Regions from separate parts of the Undibacterium sp. Di26W genome, predicted to be linked through region 2. Evidence: predicted binding sites of a transcription regulator. Region 2 holds the regulator's gene; each other region holds the start of a gene.

Region 1 (7,012 bases), 270 kb from region 2:
CGCCAGATGAAACACAATGTCAGGCTGGGCCGCATCCACCGCCTGTTTGACAATGTCAAACTGACGTATGTCGCCAAAGTGGCTATGTATCTTTTTATCAATCTCCAGCGCATCAAACAGATTCGGGCGCGACTCTGGTGGCAGTGCCAATCCATGCACTATCGCCCCCATGCGTGCCAGCCAGTTGGCAAACCAGGCACCCTTGAAACCGGTATGCCCGGTCAGCAGCACCCGTTTACCGCGCCAAAACCCGGCATCGGGAACGGCATAACTATGTTGAACAATGTTTTGTATGCTTGCCGTCATGGTTTACCACACCCGCCACGGGGCATTTCCTGACTGCCACAAATCTTCCAGCAGATTTTTCTCACGCAGAGTATCCATGGGTTGCCAGAACCCGGAATGCTCAAAGGCCATCAATTCCTGCCGCGCCGCCAGCCCGTTTAAAGGCTCGGATTCCCAACTGATGGGGTCGCCATCGATCAAATCCAGTACTTTGGGAGACAGGACAAAATAGCCACCATTGATCCAACCACCGTCACCGCGCGGTTTTTCGGTAAAACCGGCAACCAGGTCACCTTCACGCTCCAGCGCACCATAGCGCCCCGGGGGCAAGACCGCGGTTACGGTAGCCAGTTTGCCATGCGCCTTGTGAAAGGCGATGGAAGCAGCAATATCCAGATCCGCCACCCCGTCGCCATAGGTAAAGCAAAAAGCCTCTTCATTTTGCAGATAACGGGCAACCCGTTTGAGCCTGCCGCCGGTCATGGTGTCTTCACCGGTATCCACCAGCGTCACCTTCCAGGGTTCGGCATGATGCTCATGCACTTCCATACTATTGTTTTGCATATTGAAAGTGACATCCGACATGTGCAAAAAATAATTGGCAAAATATTCCTTGATCAGGTAACCCTTGTAGCCGCAGCAAATGACGAACTCATTCACGCCGTGGGCCGAATAGGATTTCATGATGTGCCAGAGTATCGGGTGGCCACCAATTTCTATCATGGGTTTGGGCTTGAGATGGGTCTCTTCGGAAATGCGTGTTCCCAAACCGCCGGCCAGGATAACTGCTTTCATTGCTCGGGTCCTTCACAATAGATATTCCACATCTGACGATAGGCTTTTTCTACTGAACGGGCAAATGCCGGTTCATCCATCAGTAGCGATTGTTCCATTTCTGTACGCAAACTGCCACGCAGATGGCGCAAGGTGTCAAGATCATGCCCCAGGATGATTGCTTTCTGGGCGTATTCGTCTTCCGTATTGGCAATCCACTCTTCATGCCCTGCCGCTGTCAGGATACTGGCACCGATACGCCCTACCGATGGCCGGTCCGTCAGGGAGATGAAGGGAATCCCCATATACAGAGATTCCAGCAAAGTCGTCCCGGAATTATGCGGGAAACAATCCAGACCAATATCAATATGCTTGAGCACTTCCCACGAAGGTGTACTGAAGCCGATCAGCAGCCTTGAGCGGTCTATGCCGTAGCGCATGAAGCGCGATGCCATTTCATCCTGCACCTGGGGGTCCTTGAAATCGCCGCTATTGATGATCAGTTGTGAATTTGGCATGGCATCAAGTATGGTTGCCCACACCCGCACCACCCTATGGTTGATACGTGTCGAACGCGACAGGCTGCCAAAGGTAACCACCCCGGTTGATTCAAATGGTGGTGGGCCCAGTTCTGCCCTTCTGGTATCCGGCCTGTATACATAAGCAGGCCCATCCAGGCACCAGACTTTTTCGGCAAACAGATGCGCGCAATTGTCGGTGATGGTCGGTTTGTCGGTCAGGTAATAATCAATAGCACTCAGACCGGTGGTATAGCCATATTCCAGCCAATGCAGGGACACTGGCGCGGGCTTGCGGGCAAATACCGGCAGGCGGTTACCATTGGTATGCCCGGCAACGTCGACCAGGATATCGATACCGTCCGCCCGTATTCTGTCAGCCAGCACATCATCGGTCATGTCACGCGTTGGCACCCAATGGTCGATCTGCTTTTTATAATAGGCAGTGACATCGTCTTCAAATGGGGGATTGGCATAGGCGTAGACCTCCACCTGTTCCTTGTCATGCCCTTCCAGCAGTGGTAACAAGAAATATTTACACACATGATTATAGAAAGCCTGGGTCACATAACCCACCTTCAGGCGCTTGCCAGGGATGCGCGCATTCTCAAACTTCTTCCACTGGGCTTTCAGCGGTGCGGCAAAACGCAAGTCAAATTCATGGTAGGCGTTATAAATCACCTCTGGCGTCAGGTCCGGGTGGTAATTCAGGCAAAACAATAAATTGGTGTAGATCTTGCGATTGAAAGAAGACTGTCCGTCTTCCCTGAATGACAAGGCCTTGATATAGGCTTCGATGGCTGCATCCAGGTGGTTGGCTTCACGCAGGGTGTCACCATAGGCTGCCCAGATTTCAGGAATGTCCTGGGTCAGTGTCAATGCATGCTGGCCGCATTCTATCGATTCCTGTACCTGGCCATTCTGGCGCAAGGCATCAATCAGGTTAGGATAGACCTGCAACAGCTCCGGTTGCAGCTCCAGGGCATGCCGGTATTGCAAAATGGCGAAGCTGTACATGCCATGTTCACGGTAGGCCAGTCCCAGATTATTAAACAGGTAAGGCAGGCTTGGGTCGAGCTGTATGGCCTTGGATATATTTTCTATGGCTTCTTCGGTCCTGCCGATAAAGCGCATGGCATTACCCAGATTGTTCAGGCCCACCACCATGGTCGGCTGTATCGCCAGGGCTTTTTCCAGATAGACGATGGCGTCGGCACAGCGTTCCAGGGAAATCAGGACATTACCCATATTCACCAGGACGTGCGGATTGGTGGGCAACAGCTCCAGCGCCTTGGTCAATACTGTGAGTGCCTCGGGAAATTTAGCCTGCTCGATGCGGGCCACACCCAGGTAATCCCAGACTATGCCGTCACGCGGCAGGTATTTGGACAGCCACAAACTGACCTCTTCCAGTTGCGCATATTGTTTACTGAGCAGGTATTTATTAAAGATACCGAAAGCGATTTTCCTGTTATCCGGAAAATGTGGCATCACGTCGAATGCCAGTTTCAGGTACTGGACGCCTTCGTCGCACTGATTCAGGTCACCGCATATCCTGGCCAGGGCATACAGCGCATCCGGATGACGGGGGAAATGCCTGATGATATTCAGGCAAACCTGTTTGGCCTCGGGCAAAGCACCTGCATCAAAGTGCTTATTCACTTCGCGCATTGCCTTTCGTGCATCAAAACTGGATTTGCTCATGCCTGCGCCCTGATAAGGTGTAATTATTATTAAACAAATAAGCCGCTTAGTTGATCAACTAAGCTGATTTTGCATTTCTGCCCATTTCCCCGCATTTTTGTGTTGCAATAAAGACAGCATTGCCTGCGCACTGCCATTTTAAACAGGAAAATACCAGAAACTACCCAGCTCAGGCTTATTGTATAGCTAATGATTTCGTTTCCATATGTTAAATAAGACCCTAAAACTAAATCAAATTTAGCCCTAAAGTATTTAAAAAAAGCGCCGACAAGCGGAAACATCTTTAAAACTTGAGCGAAAAAAATAACATTTATTTTCAGAAACACGCTAAAACTTTTTTAGTCTCTACCGATACCCTTTACAACGGCGGTCCAATAGTCAGCACGAAAGACCAAAGTTTCAGGCTACTACGCCAATTTGAATAACTTAGGGAGAATTACCATGGCTGTTATTAATACCAATATTGCATCGCTGAATGCACAACGCAACTTGACTACATCGCAATCTGCGCTGAACACTTCCCTGCAACGTCTGTCTTCCGGTCTGCGTATTAATAGCGCGAAAGATGATGCTGCTGGTCTGGCAATTTCCGAACGTCTGTCTTCCCAAATCGGCGGCTTGAACCAAGCTGCACGTAATGCGAACGACGGTATCTCTCTGGCGCAAACCGCTGAGGGCGCGTTACAACAGATCGGTTCCAACTTGCAACGTATTCGTGATCTGGCCGTACAATCTGCCAACGGCTCCAACAGTGTTTCTGATCGTGCCGCTCTGAACAACGAAGCAAGTCAGCTGATTTCTGAAATTAACCGCGTTGCCAGCAGCACCAACTTCAACGGCGTGAACCTGCTCGACGGTAGCTTCTCTGCACAAACTTTCCAAGTTGGCGCCAACGGTACAGCAAACGATCAAATCAGTATCGCTTCCATCACCAGCGCAAAATCTAGCGCCCTGGGTGTTGGTGCATCTTCCAGCTACGCTACGACAGTAGCCGGTGCCGGTGCAGTTACCACGACAGCCCTTGCTGCCGGTGACCTGTCCATCAACGGCTTCCAGGTTGGCGCATCTGCAGCTGACGGCGTATCTTTCTCCAACTCCACAGGCAGCGGTATTTCAAAAGCAGCAGCAATCAATGCGATCAGCGGCAGCACAGGCGTAACCGCAACTGTAGGTTCGACAACCATTGCCGGTACAGCCAGCACATCCGCAACAGCGATTGCCTCCGGCGACATCACTATTAACGGCGTGAATCTGGGTGCCTTGAATGCTTCGACTTCCGGCGCACAACGTGGTGCACAGGTAGCAGCTGCTGTGAATGCGGTCAGCACACAAACAGGCGTTACTGCTACATTCAACACAACAACTGGTGCAGTTGCACTGGCTGCTGCTGATGGCCGTAACATCACCGTTACAGCCAGCACCAACGCTGCTGCTGCTGCTGCCAATACAGGTATTACTGTATCGGCAACTGGCGCAACTGACGTCAGCACTTCGACACTGTCCCTGACTTCTTCCAGCTCTGCCGGTATCACTCTGGCAAACGGTACCGGTACTGGTCTGACAGCTGCCAACCTGACTGGTGGTTTCACTTCTGCTTCGGTCACGGTCGGTGCGGGTGTCTCTTCACTGAATCTGGGTACCGCTGCCGGGGCCACCGCCGCGTTGACGACCATTGATGCGGCGTTGCAATCGATCAATAGCTCCCGCGCTTCTCTGGGTGCGTATCAAAACCGCTTCTCTTCCGCGATTGAAAGCTTGCAGACTAACTCTGAAAACTTGACAGCATCCCGCAGCCGTATCCGTGATGCAGACTTCGCCCAGGAAACAGCGTCGCTGACACGCGGTCAGGTCTTGCAACAAGCTGGTACAGCGATTTTGGCTCAGGCTAACGGTTTGCCAAACGGTGTTCTGGCCCTGTTGCGTGGCTAATAGCAGTAGGCTTATGTAAATTAGGTCTATACTTAAAGCATAAAGCATGTCCCCCTGGTCAACATTTTGACCAGGGGTATTTTTCTTGAAGGAAAAGATCATGGACATCCGATCGATAGGGAACACTTCTCAATCTGGACAACTGATCACGGACAGACCAGCAGGAACTGACGCCAGTGCATCGGTATACAAGTCGGCGGCTGCTTCAACGCAAACCATCGATGCCGTCAAAGCGACATCATCTGCATCGTCACCGCCAAGCATCGATAAAGTGATCAAGGCAGTCGACGATATCAATAAAACTATCCAATCTCTGTCACAGTCTCTAGAATTCAGTGTAGAGGAACATAGTAATAAAGTAGTCGTAAAGGTAATTGACCAGCAAACTAAAGAGGTATTGCGTCAGATTCCTTCCGAAGAAGCCCTTGAAATATCGCGTTCGCTAGATAAACTGCAAGGTCTCTTAATCAAACAGCAAGCTTAATCATTTATTTAGTCAGTCTTACACCTAAATTTTAAATTGGCACGTAAATTCCCCTCTAAAGTCTAGTTTGCCTTAGCCGATAATTTAGTACAGTACGGTCTGACAAGGGGGAACAACGTGGGTATACAATCAACAGGCTTAGGCGCCAATCTGGACGTCAACGGTCTGATTTCAAAGTTAATGACGGTCGAGAGCCAGCCCCTGACCACATTGGCAAAAAAAGAAGCCAGTTTTCAGGCTAAGCTGTCTGCTTATGGCACGCTGAACAGCGCACTCAGTGTTTTTCAGTCGAATGTGACCGGCCTCAGCAATCTGGGCACCTTTCAGTCACTTAGTGCATCTGCCGGCGACAGCACCATCCTGTCAGCCACCACCACCAGTGTTTCCACCCAGGGCAGCTATAACGTCAATGTGACCAAACTGGCACAGGCACAAACCATTTCCAGCGCAGGCCAGGTCAGCTCTACGGCCAGCATAGGCAGTGGCACCAGCACCACCATCAACTTCGAGTTTGGCACGATTACCGGTGGCGCTTTGGCAAATGGTGTGTATACAGGCTCCACCTTCACCCAGGATGCGACACAGTCGATAGGCACAGTCACGATAGATGGTGCCAATAATTCACTACAGGGCATACGCGATGCCATCAATGCCGCGAATGTGGGCGCAACTGCAGCCATTGTTGGCGACGGTAGTGCCACCCCTTTCCATCTGGTTCTCACTTCAGCCAAGACTGGTGCGACATCCAGCCTGAAAATCACAGCCACTGGCGATGCCGCCATACAAAGCCTGGTCAATTATGATCCGGCCGGCACTCAGAACCTGACAGAAACAACAACAGCACAAAACGCCGCACTAACGGTCAACGGCATTGCCATTTCCAGCGCGTCGAATGCAGTAACCGGTGCAATACAGGGCACCACACTGAATCTGAGCAAAGTCGGCACCACCAGTTTGTCACTGAACGCCAATACCAGCGGCATCCAGTCGGCCATCAATGGCTTTGTAAAAGGTTTCAATGATTTCCAGGCAACATTAAAATCTCTGACTGGTTATGATGCCAGTACCCAGAAAGGCGGCATCCTGATCGGTGACTCTACCGCCAGGAACGTGCAAAGCCAGGTCAGGTCGACATTAAGTGCAGCCGTCAATGGTCTGGGCGGGAACATTACCACCCTGTCCAGCATAGGTATCAGCTTTCAAAAAGACGGCACGCTTTCAATTGACTCGTCTAAATTGCAAACGGCCCTGAGCACCAATTATTCAGAAATAAGCGGCCTGTTTGCTTCCGTCGGTAAAGCTACGGACAGTCTGGTCG
Region 2 (7,012 bases):
TGTCGGCCTTGAAGGAAGATGAAAAAAGTGGCATGTTGGTTAATCTGGGTGTATCGCTGGCAAAGCAGGGCAGTGAGGTATTGATGATCGATGCGCGGGCCTCGGACAATAGCGTGGGTGCCTGGCTGAATGCAAGCAATGATCGTACCTTGTTGGATGTAGCGAGACAACAGCGTACAATGAAGGAAGCGATCAAAATGGTGGCTGCCGGCTTGTCGGTGACGATGCTGACCAGGCAGGCGTCGTTGTCGTCGGCTTTGCCGCCCGAAAGTGCACGGCAACTGACCAAAGTGTTTGATGTCGTGGCAAACCAGGCAGACCTGGTGATGGTCGATGGCGACATCAACGCGAATGACGCGTTTGCGCTGGCATCACTGGATGACAGCGAATTGGTGATACAGGTTTCTGCCGATCCGCATATGATCAAGGCCGCATACGGACTGATCAAGCGGGTCAGCAACAGGGTAGGAAGGCGCGGTTACGGTATTCTGGTATCCGGCGCATCAGAAAATGAGGCGAGATTGATTTACACAAATATGGCGCAGGCTGCCAGCCGTTATCTGGCTGTGCCTTTGCACTATGTCGGCCATGTGCCGGAAGATGAACATGTAAGAAAGGCTGCGCATTTGGGACGCTCCGTGATTGATGCTTTTCCAAAAGCGCGTGCTTCGCTGGCTTTTTCCCGGCTGGCGGAACAATTGGCGACGACTGCGCGTTCGACATTATGTTTAGAGGGAGTCCCTGAGCTGGGTGTCGGTCTCGGAATATAATCACATGTACACCGCTAGCGGAAAGTCAGATAAAAACTTCCTCCTCCGGGAGCACGCCCCACTGGTCAAGCGCCTTGCTTACCAGTTGAAGGCGCGTCTGCCTCCCAGTGTGGAGGTGGATGATCTTGTGCAGGCGGGCATGATAGGTTTGCTGGATGCCGTTAACCGCTATGAAGACACGCATGGTGCCCAGTTTGAAACCTATGCCGTGCAGCGCATACGCGGGGCCATGCTGGATGAGTTACGCAGCAGCGACTGGTTGCCGCGCGGCGTACGCCAGAACATGCGTAAGATAGAAAATGCCATGAATACCCTGCAGCAAAAGCTGGGCAGGCCACCTCTGGAAACCGAGGTCGCCAAGTCACTCAAGCTGTCGCTGGAGGAATACCAGGACATGCTGACCGATAGTGGCGGCCATCAACTGGTGTATTACGAAGACTTTCATGACGCCGACACCAAAGAGCATTTCCTCGATCATTATTGTTCCGATCTGTCGGGCGATCCCCTGCAGGATTTGTTGAATGATGATTTCCGTGACGCCGTGATCGGGGCGATTGACAGCTTGCCCGAACGTGAAAAATTGCTGATGGGCTTGTATTATGAGCAAGAATTGAACTTGAAGGAAATCGGGGCCGTGATGGGTGTTTCCGAATCACGGGTGTCGCAATTGCATAGTCAGGCGGTAGCCAGGCTCAGGGCGTACTTAAGGGAGAAGGCGTGGACTGGGCTAGCATAGTCGGACTTTTACTGATAGTTGTCGGCATCGTTTCTGGTCAGTTGCTGGAAGGTGGCCGTCTTTCTTCCCTGGTGCAGCCTGCTGCTTTTGTCATCGTAGTGGTGGGTACCATCGGCGCGGTGCTGATGCAAAGCCGCATCAAGGCCTTTATGCGGGGCGTACGCATGTTGCGCTGGGTGGTGTCAGAGCCGCCGGACAACAGCAAAAAGAATGTTGAAGAAGCTCTGGTCTGGAGTGTGGTCGCCAGGAGGGAGGGCTTTCTCAGCCTGGAACGCTATATGAATGCGTCAACCGATCCCTTCATCAGCAAAGGGTTGCGCCTGGTGATAGATGGCATTGACCCGATCCGGCTCAAGGATATCCTGGATGTCGATATTTCGCTGTATGAGATGGAACAGCGCCAGGCTGCCAAGATCTGGGAAGCGGCGGGCGGTTATTCACCCACCATCGGTATTTTGGGCGCGGTGCTGGGCTTGATACATGTGATGGAAAACCTGACTGACCCATCCAAGCTGGGCGGTGGCATTGCGGTGGCCTTTGTGGCAACGATTTATGGCGTGGGCATGGCCAATCTGTTGTTTTTGCCGGTCAGTTACAAGCTCAAAGAGATCATCAACAGGGAAGTCACGCGACGGGAAATGTTGTCTGATATTTTTTACAGTATTGCCCTGGGCGACAGCCCGCGTGTGGTGGAAGAGCGATTAACCAATCATAGAAATTGATGGCTTGCCTGCTGTGATGCCTTAAAGAACCCTATGGCCAGAAGAAAATACCACGAAGAACCCGAGAACCACGATCGCTGGCTGGTTTCTTACGCCGATTTTATTACCCTGCTGTTTGCTTTCTTTGTGGTGATGTATGCGATTTCTTCTCTGAATGAGGGCAAATACCGGGTCTTGTCGAATTCGCTGACCGGGGCTTTTGGCAAGGTCATGGTGAATCCCAAGACCGTGGATAGACCGAATGAACCCATTGTCAAGCTTGACCCCCTGCCACTGGTAAAAAACAGCCGCGCAAATGAAGCCTTGCGAAAAGAAAAGGCGCAAATGACGACCATGGCCAAGGATATCCTGACGGTGCTGGAACCGCTGGTGCGGGAAGGCAAGGTCAGGGTCAGTCAGACCAGTCGCGGCATCACCATAGAAATCAATGCCAGCCTGTTGTTTGCACCGGGCGAGGCACGTCTGAATATAGATTCGGTGCAGGCCTTGAAAGCGATTGCCAGCGTCCTCAAGGTCGATACCCATGCCATACAGGTCGAGGGGCATACCGATAATATACCCATCAAGAACCCGATTTTCCCCTCCAACTGGGAATTATCGGCGGTACGCGCCAGTACGGTGGCCAGGTTGCTGACTGAAAACGGTGTCGATGAAATCAGGGTGACAGCCGTAGGGCAGGGGGCGAAATTGCCGGTCAGTGACAATGACACGACCGAAGGCCGGGCCAGGAACCGCCGGGTATCGGTGACCATACTGGCGGTATTACCTGAGCCGGTGGTGGATGTGCCCATCTCGCCGACGGCGCCAGCCTCTGTGGCTGCACCAGCGCCTGTATCGGTGCCGGCTGCTGTGACGACACCTCTGCGATAAAATTGTGATGCGAACGGTGATGCTGGACTTTGATGTGAGACTCAGATGTGAGATTTTGATGCGAGACTGCATTATGTTTGGTACGCTAAAACAAAAACAGACCCGAGGGTCTGTTTTTTTATGGGGACGCATCTGTCGGCGGTGTCAGGTGGCGATATAGCCCTTGCCTGATGTGCCTTTGATCGTGGATTGGCCATTCGGGCCATACATGGGGGAAGCGCTCTGGTTCCCCTGTTGCAATACGCTTAACATGGCCTGGCTTTGTGCCAGGCGACGATTAATTAACAGACCATTGGTCTTGTTGTCTTCTTTTGCCTGCATCGACAGTTGCAGCAACTGATCCCAGTGTGTGCCTGCATCATCGGCACGGCCAGCTTGCTGCAAATACGCCTTCATGCCATCCAGGTCTGCCCGGTAACCAAGTTGCGTCAGAAACGCATTGCGCTTTTTTTCCAGCTCGGACATCTTGCCAACCAGTTGCCCTTTGCTTTGGGTGTAATCGTTGAGTAAGCTGACGTCGCTATCAACAAGTGCGGACTGCTCTTTTTTCAGCAATTCAGCCAGGGAAGACATGGTGACGACTTCTTCCTTCAGGCATTGTTCAATTGCGGTATGTCCGGAACTTGTTGGGCTCATGGCTAGCGTTTTCTTGCGTTAAGTAAGTCTTTGACTGTTTCCAGAAGCCCATCAGCGACTTTTTCCGAGTTCACTTGGAAGCGTCCCTCAGAAATGGCCAGTTTGATCTCTTCCACCTTCTTCGTCTCGAATACAGCATTGCTTGCCTGTGTGCTTTGCAGAGCCTGCAATTGCGTGGACAGGGTCGAAATTTGCACCTTCGACGAATTCGCAACGGGTGCCGGCGTGTTATCTGCCGGTTTTTCCGTGCGTGCCTGCTGCGGGCTTACGGGAAGCCCTGAGGTCTTGTTAAGTGCGTCATCAATTTTCACAGCGATACCCTCAGTGTGGGAATTACAAACATCTATATCCAGTTTATCGGCTGTGTAATTTTAAACTTTAACCTTACCTCAAAAAAATATTGCAGCACCTTAACAATGTTTCTTCATGGCATTCTTTTTGCTGGTTTTTTGCTAGTAAACTATTTCTATGATGCCACCATTTTTGGCAATGCCGCTAATGGTCTGTCCCGAACTTGTTTTCGCTTTGGCAACTTGTCCATCCGCAGCATTGTTCAGTGCTACCCCATCGGTAGCCACCTGAAAGCCAGGGCCAGTGCTGATTACCCGTACCGATTGCCCTTGCTGTACTACTGCCGGGCTCTTCAAGACATCGGCCCGCAATATGCTGCCGGAGGCCAGTGACATCTGCATGCTTTTGCCGACGGCCTGTTCGGGGCTGGTGACGACACCGGCTGGCAATTTTGAAATGTCGCCGCGTAATTTGCTCAGGTCGGCAATGGTAATGACTTGCCCATGTGAAATGGCGTTGGCAGTCACATAATAATCTGCCGTCACTTGCACGTTAGCTTGCAAATAGATGAGCCAGGTGGCAGGCGCGCCGCATTTGATGGCCAGGGTAACCTTGCCCCAGGGCTTGCTGCCTGGCGGCAAATACGGGTTGAGGGCGTCACAGGCCTGTAGATTCAGGCGTTTGTCGACGTCGGCGACGGTGATTTGCACTTCGCCGTTCAAGCCGCTGGTTTGCAATGTCAGAAAATCAAGAGCCACCTGCTTGAGCTGGGCCGGGTCTTGCGCCGTGGCTGGGTTGGCTGCCTGTGCCACCCCGCTCGCGCTCGCCAGCGCCATCAAGAGCCATGCCGACCAGCGTTTGCCTGTGTGTAGTGGGGGTAGTGGGAGTTTCATCCTGATTCCTGCGTTTATCTGTTCCGGATTCCATTTTAGGATTCCTGCAGGTTTTTGAAAGGGGGAATAAGCAGGTTTTTCTCGTTCTGATTGCCTGATCAAACTTGCCCGGTGGCGAATAATATGCAAGGTATAGCAAACCGTGGGCATGCCTGACCGGTGGTAAAGGAGAAAATGATGGCTGGTGGACTGGATGATTTCTTGCGCTTTCATGAAGCGGCTTTGTCCGTCAGAGGACAGCGTCAGCAATTGCTGGCATCGAATATTGCGAATGCTGATACGCCGAATTATAAGGCCAAGGATGTTGATTTTTCGGCAGCCCTGAGCAATGCCCTGCATCAGAACCTGTCGCAGTCGCCAACGGCGCTGAATAAAACGGCAAGCCAGCATCTGGATACATCGACCATGGTAGCCGGTGTGGCAGCCCAGTACCGGCCTACGATACAGGGTAGTGTGGATGGCAACACGGTGGATATGGATGTGGAACGTAATCAGTTCACCGACAATGCCTTGCGTTATGAGGCCAGCCTGACCATCATCAATATGCAGATTAAAAATATGCTGGCAGCAATACAGGGCTAAACGTAAGGCTAAAAGCAGAGCTAAATTCAGAGTTCTAAAGAAGCACGAATACAAGGATTATCATCATGTCACTCTTTAATGTGTTTAATGTTGCCGGTTCAGCCATGAGTGCGCAATCGCAGCGTCTGAACGTGGTTTCAAGCAATCTGGCGAATGCCGATAGTGTCACCAGTTCGGACGGCCAGCCATATAAAGCCAAGCAGGTGGTATTCAGTGCCGTGCCTATGGCGGGTACGGCTTCCACCGCCGTCAAGGTGAATCAGGTTGTAGAAGACAGTAATCCGCCTAAACTGATGTATGACCCCAAGCATCCGCTGGCTGATGAAAAGGGCTATGTCGCCACGCCCAACGTGAATGTGGTGGAAGAAATGGTCAATATGATATCAGCGTCGCGTTCTTACCAGAATAATGTGGAAGTCATGAATGCGGCCAAGACCATGTTGTTGAAAACATTGACTCTGGGTCAATAAGTTTAGTGCAAAGGAATAGAAAATGACCACCATACAGACTGATACCGTTGATCCAACTTTGCTGGCGACGATGAATGCCAGCAAGACCTCTGCCAACTCTACCGAGGATGCGCAAAATCGCTTCATGACCTTGCTGGTCACCCAGTTGAAAAATCAGGATCCGCTGAACCCCATGGACAATGCCCAGGTGACCAGCCAGATGGCGCAGTTATCTACAGTCAGTGGTATCGACAAATTGAATGCAACGGTCACGGCGATGAATGCCAATTTCCTGGCCAGCCAGAACCTGCAGGCAGCGAATATGATAGGCCATGGCGTGATTGCCCCGGGTAATACGATGACGGTTACCGACGGCAAGGGCATCTACGCGGTGGACTTGCCACAGTCGGCGACCAAGGTTGATGTTGAAGTACGCGACAGTGCCGGTGCTGTCGTCAGGAAAATGAGCGTGGATGCCTTGCCGCAGGGTGTGAGTACACTGACCTGGGACGGTAAAACCGATAGCGGTACGACCGCCGCAAATGGCGTCTACACTTTTGACGTGACTGCGAAATCGGGTGACACGAAGCTGGCGGGTACCAATCTGGCTTTTGGTGTGGTATCGAGTATTACTTCGGGTTCTTCGGGGGTGAAATTGAATGTGGCCAATGTGGGTGATGTCGCCATGAGTGATGTGAAACAAATCTATTGATGTCCGGAGCGATCCCGAATCAAACAGTGTCAATGAACTATACAAAGTAACGGAGAAAAATCATGGGTTTTCAACAAGGCTTGAGCGGACTGAATGCTGCTTCCAAATCATTGGACGTCATTGGTAACAATATTTCCAATGCCAGTACCGTCGGTTTCAAACAGGGGCAGACGCAGTTTGCTGACGTCTATGCTAACTCGCTCAATGGTTCTTCCGGCGGCACTGTGGGTATTGGTACCAAGGTATCCGGTGTGGTGCAGCAGTTCACGCAGGGAAATATCACTTCGACGAATAACCCGCTCGATATTGCGATCAATGGCGGCGGTTTTTTTCGTATGTCCAGCAATGGTG
Region 3 (7,012 bases), on a different contig from region 2:
GACGAGGGTAGGTGCACTGGAAAAATTGGCGCATAGCTGGGCCGCGATCAGGTGCAGGTCTGTGCCGGACGCGGCAAAGACAATATCTACGTCTTTGCGCTGTTCAAGCCCGCACAGTTGCTTCAAATCTTGCCGGACCTGGTTCAGTTCGCTGGCATAACCTGCGTAACTTGCGTACGTATCCTCCTCGCTGTGTTGCAGCCTGGCGTAGGTGCGTGCAGCAGCGGTATACGCATGGGCGGATATGCTGGATGCCGTGGCCGAGCTAAAGGCAAACATCTCGTCATGCGCATTCAAAGGCACGGCAGCGCAGCCATATTTATTGGTGCCGTCTGCTTGCAGAATAAGTCTGGCATCGCCACCGTCAATCAGCAACTGGCTAAGCGTGGGTAAATCTTGAAGTGTACTCATGGACATGAGTGATCTTGCTCCTTGCAACACACTATGACACGCTGTGGCGTGGCTCCGTCCCTGGCAGATGAATGGGCCACATTCAATGTCACTCCTGGTTAACTGGTGCTGCAGCCATGGCCTTGAGCAGCATGTTCCGGAATGCGGCAAACAGTTTTTTCATCGGTGCCTGCTTGTAGGGAAACATGTCTATCGGGTCCATGGCGTGCACGATCATGTCGCTGTCGACTTCAAATATCAGCAATTTGCCGTCGCGGGTTTCGCCGCAGTCTATGCCTACGTAATCCAGCCCCAGGCGTTGAGTGATTTCTGCAAAGGCGGTCAGGTGGCGCGGCGCAAAGTCGGTGTCGAAATTTTCCATGAAGCGTTTTTCTTCATCGCGTTTTTCCTGGCTCTCGGTCATGCCTGCGTTCAGGTAATGAATCATCCAGTGTTTGGAAATACCCATGTGTGAGATAAAGGGTTTGCCATCGATCAGGATGATGCGGTATTTGCGGAATTGTCCATCTTCGCTGCGGTAATCGACAAAGCGGGCGACATAAAATTCATCGCTGGGTACGGCTTGCAGATAATCGGGAATGGCATCGGGTGACACGACTTTTCTTAAACCATGCCCGGCGTGGGAACCCAAAGGCCGCACGATGATGGGAAAATCATCGCCCGGCAACAATTGACTGAGCGCGATCTCGCCACTACCGAGTTTTTCCAGCGTAGGCCGGTCTATGCGGATAGAGGTGGGCATTTCTATGCCTTCACCCGACTGTAACAATGCGCAGGCACCGTCACGCCCCAGGTGGGTGATGCGTTCTGGTGCATTGATGACGGGCCGTGGCCAGCCATCTACCAGCGCCTGCAAGTCCAGCAAGAGTTCATGCTTGTCATCGGCTTCACCTACGGCCACAAACAGGACATCGTGTTCGGGTAACTGTTCTATGGCGGGGATACCAGCGCCGACGTATAACAGGTCCAGCGCGATGTCTGAATCTTCCACCAAAAATTCCAGCGGGGTATTGGCCATCAGGTCACCATCGGTCATCAGGGCCAGCAATCTGATTTTTGTGTCATGTGCCGACGGGACAGAATACAGGGGTTGCAGCTTCAAGGCTTCCATCTGCGTGGCCAGGGCGGTGTCGCGGTGACCCAGCAATAACAGCGTAGTCGCCAGGTCCATCATGGCATTGGCATCGTTGGGATATTTTTCGGCATGGGCAATCAGTTCCATGCCTTGCGGTTTCATGTCGACACCGGCAAATGCCTTGCGCATCAGCGGTGCCAGGCCGATCAGCTTGCCTGGCAGTGGCGCGCTGTCATGGCTATCTGGCTTGGTGGGGTTGGCAGGGTTGCCTTGTAGATTACTCATGGTGGATATCATCCTGTTTGCTTGCTGCATGGGGGTCTGCACTGCTGAACTGGTCGCCAAAACGCAGGGTGGCGGTGAGCAGCGCATCGATGTCTTCAGTGCGTGTACGGTGGTTGACAATGGCGGCACGAATGGCCAGTTGCCGGTTGATGGTATTGGTAGACGGCGCAGAAATGCCGGATTCATGCAGGGCCACCACGATGTTGGCGTTGACCACATCGGGATGATCGCAACGATAGCGGAAGCAGACAATGTTTAACGCCACCGGGGCCAGCAGTTCAAGCTGGGGGTTGGCCAGTACAGCCTGCTTCATGTATTGCGCCACCTCGCAGGTGTGGGCGATCATGCGGCCCAAGTGGTCTGCACCATATACCTGCAGGGTGAACCAGGTTTTCAGGGCGCGAAAACCGCGTGACAGGTCGGGGCCAAAATCACAGGGCCAGGGCGAGCCGGCGGCCAGGCCTTTGGCTTCGCGCCGCAGGTAACTGGCGGGCGTGGCAAAGGTGTCGTAATGGGCCTTGCTGTCACGCACCAGGATAAACCCGGCGTCATACGGTACCTGCAACCATTTATGAAAATCAAAGGCAATGGAATCAGCACGCTGTATGCCTTGCAGGCGCGGTGCCAGCGCTGGTGACAGCATGGCCAGCGCACCAAAGGCACCGTCGATATGAAACCATAACTGCTCTTGCGTGGCGATGTTTGCCAGCGTAGCCAGGTCATCAATCGCGCCGACATCAACTGAACCGGCGGTGCCGGCAATAAAGAAAGGAGTCAAGCCCTTGGCGCGGTCCGCCTGTATGGCGGCCTGCAACAAGGCCGTGTCCATTTCAAACTGTGCATTCATGGGGATGACGCGCAAGGCATCGGTCCCCAAACCGGCCATGTCCATGGCTTGCGCAATGCAGGCATGGGCACCGGCAGACGTGTATGCCACCAGCCTGGGCGTACAGCCAGCCACGCCTTGCTGCCGTACCTGATTACCCAATGCCCGCGCCCTGGCCACCAGCACGGCAATAAAATTGGCCATCGATGTGCCGGTCACAAACAGGCCACTGGCCGTGTCAGGAAAATCAAACAGGGCACTGACCCAGCGGGTGACTTGTTTTTCGACTTCGATGGGCATGTGGTCGCGCCCACCCAGATTGGCATTCAGGCCCGCTGCCAGCATTTCTGCCAGCGTACCGACCGGGTTGCCGCCGCCGTGCACCCACCCCATGAAACCCGGATGGCTGTTACCTACCGAATACGGCAGGATATGCTCCATGAATTGCTGGTGCACTGCCGATAAATCACTGGGGCCAGTCGGCAGGGTTTGCCTGAACTGCGCCCGCACTTCATCCGGTATGGGTTGCCAGACCGGCCGCTCGCGCAGGTGTTCGGCATAGTCAAGAATGTCGTCGAGCATGCGATGCCCTTGCGCCCGCAATGCCTGCCAGTCGCTGGGGTCCAGTGATTCATTGTCCGATGCTGCCATGCCCATTCCCGATCGTCATATTCATATGCATTAATTATCTATGAGCTTAGGACGATTAAAGCGGCGAATACAGGCGTTTTTGCAGCTTTATTGATGTAGCTAACTAATTTGGATGAAATTTGAATGGATTACAGTAACCGAACGGCAATATTTTATGGCGAACGAGAGAGACGTCCATTGGGATGCATGCAGATTATGCGCTGGCAAACATCCCGGCAAAAACGCTGGCTTTGGCCTTTGCTTTGGGGCCGGACCAGTAATCACTCAATTGCATGATGACCTGCCCACCTTGCCGGATGCTGATTTCAAACGGGCGTTGCAGCATGACCTGGTGCACATAGCTGGCGAAGCCATCGGCAAAATCGTCATAGACATTGGTGGCGGCATACAAGGTGGGGAAACCGGTCTTTTGCAGGGATTGATAAATCTCGGGTATCAGTTCACCCGGCAATTGTTCGCCAGTGTAAAAGTGCAGGTGTTTGCGTTGCGGGAAATCTTCCCGCAACAAGGGGATGACGTCGCCACTCATGGCGATTTGCCATGACAGCGACAGGTAGCTGTATTCTTCGGTCGATTTGAAACGTTTGGAACCTATCCACCAGTCAGGCAGGTATTCGCTGTTGGCCGTGAGGACATGGCCAAATTCATGCAGCAATAAAAACTGGATGGCATTTTTTCGCGTATCGTTGTCCGGCGTTTCGATGACGACATCAATGCGGTACTGGTCTTGCGGCAGGAAGGGGGTGTATTCTTTCCAACTGGCCCAATCATTGGCAGCACGATGCAAAAACGCATCGGCATCCATCAGGCACACCATGCCCAGTTGCTGGCCATCTGGCGTCATGACCACATCGGTCAGGGCAGATGAACCCAGGCCACGCGCAAAATACACACCCAGCAAGGGGCGGGCCAAGAGGGTTAACAGGGATGGCGGCATTTCTGCCATGGCATCTTGCACATCCGCCAAAAAATCAGCGGCAAGCACGACTGCTTCAGGTGATGCTTGCTGGGAGGGGATATGCTGTTGGCCAGCCTGCTGGCCGGCATTCACAGAGGCGACATAGGCGAGTACCTCGGCAGGTGCCACACCCAGTCTTTCAAGAACCGGACGGCCCAGTTGGTCGCGCCAAAAACCCGGGTCAGACGTCAACATCACGCATCAACCCTCTTAGGCCTGGGCGTCGAGCAACAACCCTGTTTTGCCCCCCAGATCCTTGGCGATGGACAATGCCTGGGCAGAAGGAATCTGCTGGATCACGGTATTGGTTTCACGATCAACGATCTGTACCACCACTTTGCCAGAACCACTGTCCAGATTTAAATTCACACTATTGCTGGAATCGATAAAACGGTTGATTTTATCCACAGACTGCTTCAGCTCAGCATTGCTGATTGCCGTGTCTGGCGTTGCATCTTGTGCAGGCACCACGGTGCCAGTGCTTAAATCCTGCCCGGCAGGCGCGAGTTTTGGTGCGCTTTTAACATTTTGTCGAGGCTCAACAGCAGAGATGCTGGTGCCCCCGCCTGTTATCTGACTGATATTCATATCATTCCCCGACTGTAATGGTAAAAAATCAAAACGGATTACTGCGTTAACATCATTAACGGTAGTTGTACTTAAAAGTTTAATTTTTTATTTGAAAAAAACGGCCTGGTGGGGGTTTTGCGCTGACGAACGACTGAAGAAATAGACAAAAACCATCAAAAAGCCATCAGTTAACTAATCTGGCATCCTGACTATTTATTTCCAGTAAGCAACATCGAGGAAGCATGGGCCGTGACTAAGGCCCAAATACTTCCGCCACCGTCCGCACCATCAGGCGACTGTCGGCCGGGGTGGACAGGTTTTCCCATATCCAGTTATGGTGCTCGATGACTTTTTCGGCCTTCATGTGGGGGCGGTCGCCGGTGGTATGGGCGTCGGACAGGGCGATCACATCAAAACCATGCGATACGGCAGAGCGTATGGTGGTATCGATGCACAATTCAGTCGCCAGGCCACACACCATCAGAGTATGGGCACCAGTGATTTTCAGGTGGGTCAGCAGGCCGGTATCAGCAAAGGAATCGCAGGCGGTTTTATCGACGAACACATCGCCTGGTGTAAACGGCAGCTCGGGTATCACTTCCCAGCCGTCAGAGCCTATCATTGCGTCATCATTGGCATGACGGATATAAATGATTTGCCCGCCATGCTGGCGCGTGACTTCAATCGCATGCTGGATGCGGGCGACCACTCCCTCTTTATCATAGCGGGGCGTGGTGCCATTCACCCATGAGTTCTGCATATCGATAATGAGTAAGGTGTTCATTGTGCTGTTGCTTGCCTGTCCAAAGCCACATGATACCGCGTTAGCCCCAATATGGTGCAGTGCAAGGTCTGCCTTGCAGCACTTGCACATCATCTGACGGGCATACTATCAGGCTAGCACATCCTGTACCGCTTTACTGGCCAACAAGCTGATCAACTGATCTGCCACGGCCCTCACCCGCACAGAACGGCGTACATCATCATGCATGACCAGCCACAGCTTGCGCTGCAGGGGGCAAAGCGGGTCATCTATCCTTTGCAAGTCACTGCTACGGCTACCCATCCCTTTAGCCAGGTAATGCGGCAATACCGTCACCCCCATGCCGGCGGCCACCACCTGACGCAACACCAGTTGATCATTGCTGCGCAACAACACCCTGGATGGATCAGCATCGAGCATGTTTTCCAGCCACTGGTGATGGGGCGTGCCGGAAGTTTTTTCATAGGCGGCAAACTGCCAGTCGCTGCGCTTGCTTCCTTTCAAATAACTTTTGCTGGCATACAGGCCGTACTGGACGGTAGCCACTGCCTTGATGACCAGGCCCGCCGCTTGCGGACGTGACATGCGCAGGGCAATATCGGCTTCGCGCCGGCCCAGGCTGACTTCGTGTTTTTCGGCAAACAATTCCAGTTCCAGACCGGGCAAGGCGGCGTGCAGGTTTTTCAGGTTGGGGGCCAGCACAAATGATGTCAGGGTGGGGGCGGCAGAAATGCGCACCACGCCTTCCATTTGCCCAGCGCTCAGGGCTTTTCGCTCGAACGAAAACCAGCGCTCTTCCACTTCCCGCGCATGCGGCACTAGGTGTTGCCCTTCCACTGTCAATTGCCAGCCACGCACCAGCCTGTCAAACAGGCGCAAGCCCAATGCCGCTTCCAGTGCATCGATGCGGCGTGCCACGGTGGTGTGTTCCACCTGCAGGCGACGCGCGGCCCCGGTCAGCGTACCGCTATCGACCAGCGCCAGAAAAAACCGTAAATCGTCCCAATTCATCATGGTGCAATTATGCACAGTCCAGGCGAATTTTTCAGTAATTTTATTTAAGGCCTGCTTTGTCTAAGCTATGTGCAACAACGCCCCCTCAACTTAAACAGTACACAGAAAGAATAGAAATGAAAGCCATACAAATACTGACCCAAGGCAGCCCGGAAGTTTTACAACTCACCGACCTGCCCACGCCAATCCCAAAAGAAGGAGAAGTACTGGTGCGCGTCGACATTGCCGGCATCAACTATGCCGACGTGTATCAGCGCAACGGGCAAAACCCTGCGGTCCTGCCTGCCATCCCTGGTACCGAAGGGGCGGGTGTCGTGGCCGAGGGCAATGCCGATTTGCCCGCCGGCACCCGGGTGGCCTGGTTGTCGCAGCCCGGTTCGTATGCCGAATATCTGAGCATCCCGACCTGGAAGCTGGTACGCCTGCCAGATGACATCAGCAACCCGCAGGCAGCCGCCG

The links. The regulator FliA, encoded in region 2, starts transcription of late flagellar genes. The targets are predictions, from matches to a motif close to CTAAAGTTTNNNNNNNNNNNGCCGNTA.
Region 1: the regulator FliA is predicted to act here: its motif matches at 3,525-3,551, upstream of ACO0LM_RS07945 (flagellin).
Region 3: the regulator FliA is predicted to act here: its motif matches at 4,851-4,877, upstream of ACO0LM_RS26805 (flagellar protein FlaG).

What each region holds. Positions count from the first base shown of each region.
Region 1 covers NZ_JBMPOR010000005.1:24,873-31,884, forward strand. The annotation lists gene rfbG (CDP-glucose 4,6-dehydratase) at 1-306, opposite strand, end outside; gene rfbF (glucose-1-phosphate cytidylyltransferase) at 310-1,080, opposite strand; gene ACO0LM_RS07940 (tetratricopeptide repeat protein) at 1,077-3,281, opposite strand; gene ACO0LM_RS07945 (flagellin) at 3,723-5,210, shown strand; gene ACO0LM_RS07950 (flagellar protein FlaG) at 5,311-5,694, shown strand; gene fliD (flagellar filament capping protein FliD) at 5,812-7,012, shown strand, end outside.
Region 2 covers NZ_JBMPOR010000005.1:291,769-298,780, reverse strand. The annotation lists gene ACO0LM_RS09225 (MinD/ParA family ATP-binding protein) at 1-770, shown strand, start outside; gene ACO0LM_RS09220 (RNA polymerase sigma factor FliA) at 775-1,506, shown strand; gene ACO0LM_RS09215 (flagellar motor protein) at 1,488-2,228, shown strand; gene motD (flagellar motor protein MotD) at 2,262-3,098, shown strand; gene ACO0LM_RS09205 (flagella synthesis protein FlgN) at 3,243-3,734, opposite strand; gene flgM (flagellar biosynthesis anti-sigma factor FlgM) at 3,737-4,045, opposite strand; gene flgA (flagellar basal body P-ring formation chaperone FlgA) at 4,187-4,918, opposite strand; gene flgB (flagellar basal body rod protein FlgB) at 5,096-5,500, shown strand; gene flgC (flagellar basal body rod protein FlgC) at 5,566-5,970, shown strand; gene ACO0LM_RS09180 (flagellar hook assembly protein FlgD) at 5,993-6,661, shown strand; gene flgE (flagellar hook protein FlgE) at 6,724-7,012, shown strand, end outside.
Region 3 covers NZ_JBMPOR010000034.1:19,981-26,992, reverse strand. The annotation lists gene ACO0LM_RS26825 (hypothetical protein) at 1-411, opposite strand, end outside; gene ACO0LM_RS26820 (ATP-grasp domain-containing protein) at 500-1,771, opposite strand; gene ACO0LM_RS26815 (pyridoxal phosphate-dependent decarboxylase family protein) at 1,764-3,248, opposite strand; gene ACO0LM_RS26810 (hypothetical protein) at 3,442-4,401, opposite strand; gene ACO0LM_RS26805 (flagellar protein FlaG) at 4,417-4,794, opposite strand; gene ACO0LM_RS26800 (isochorismatase family protein) at 5,030-5,560, opposite strand; gene ACO0LM_RS26795 (LysR family transcriptional regulator) at 5,669-6,553, opposite strand; gene ACO0LM_RS26790 (quinone oxidoreductase family protein) at 6,670-7,012, shown strand, end outside.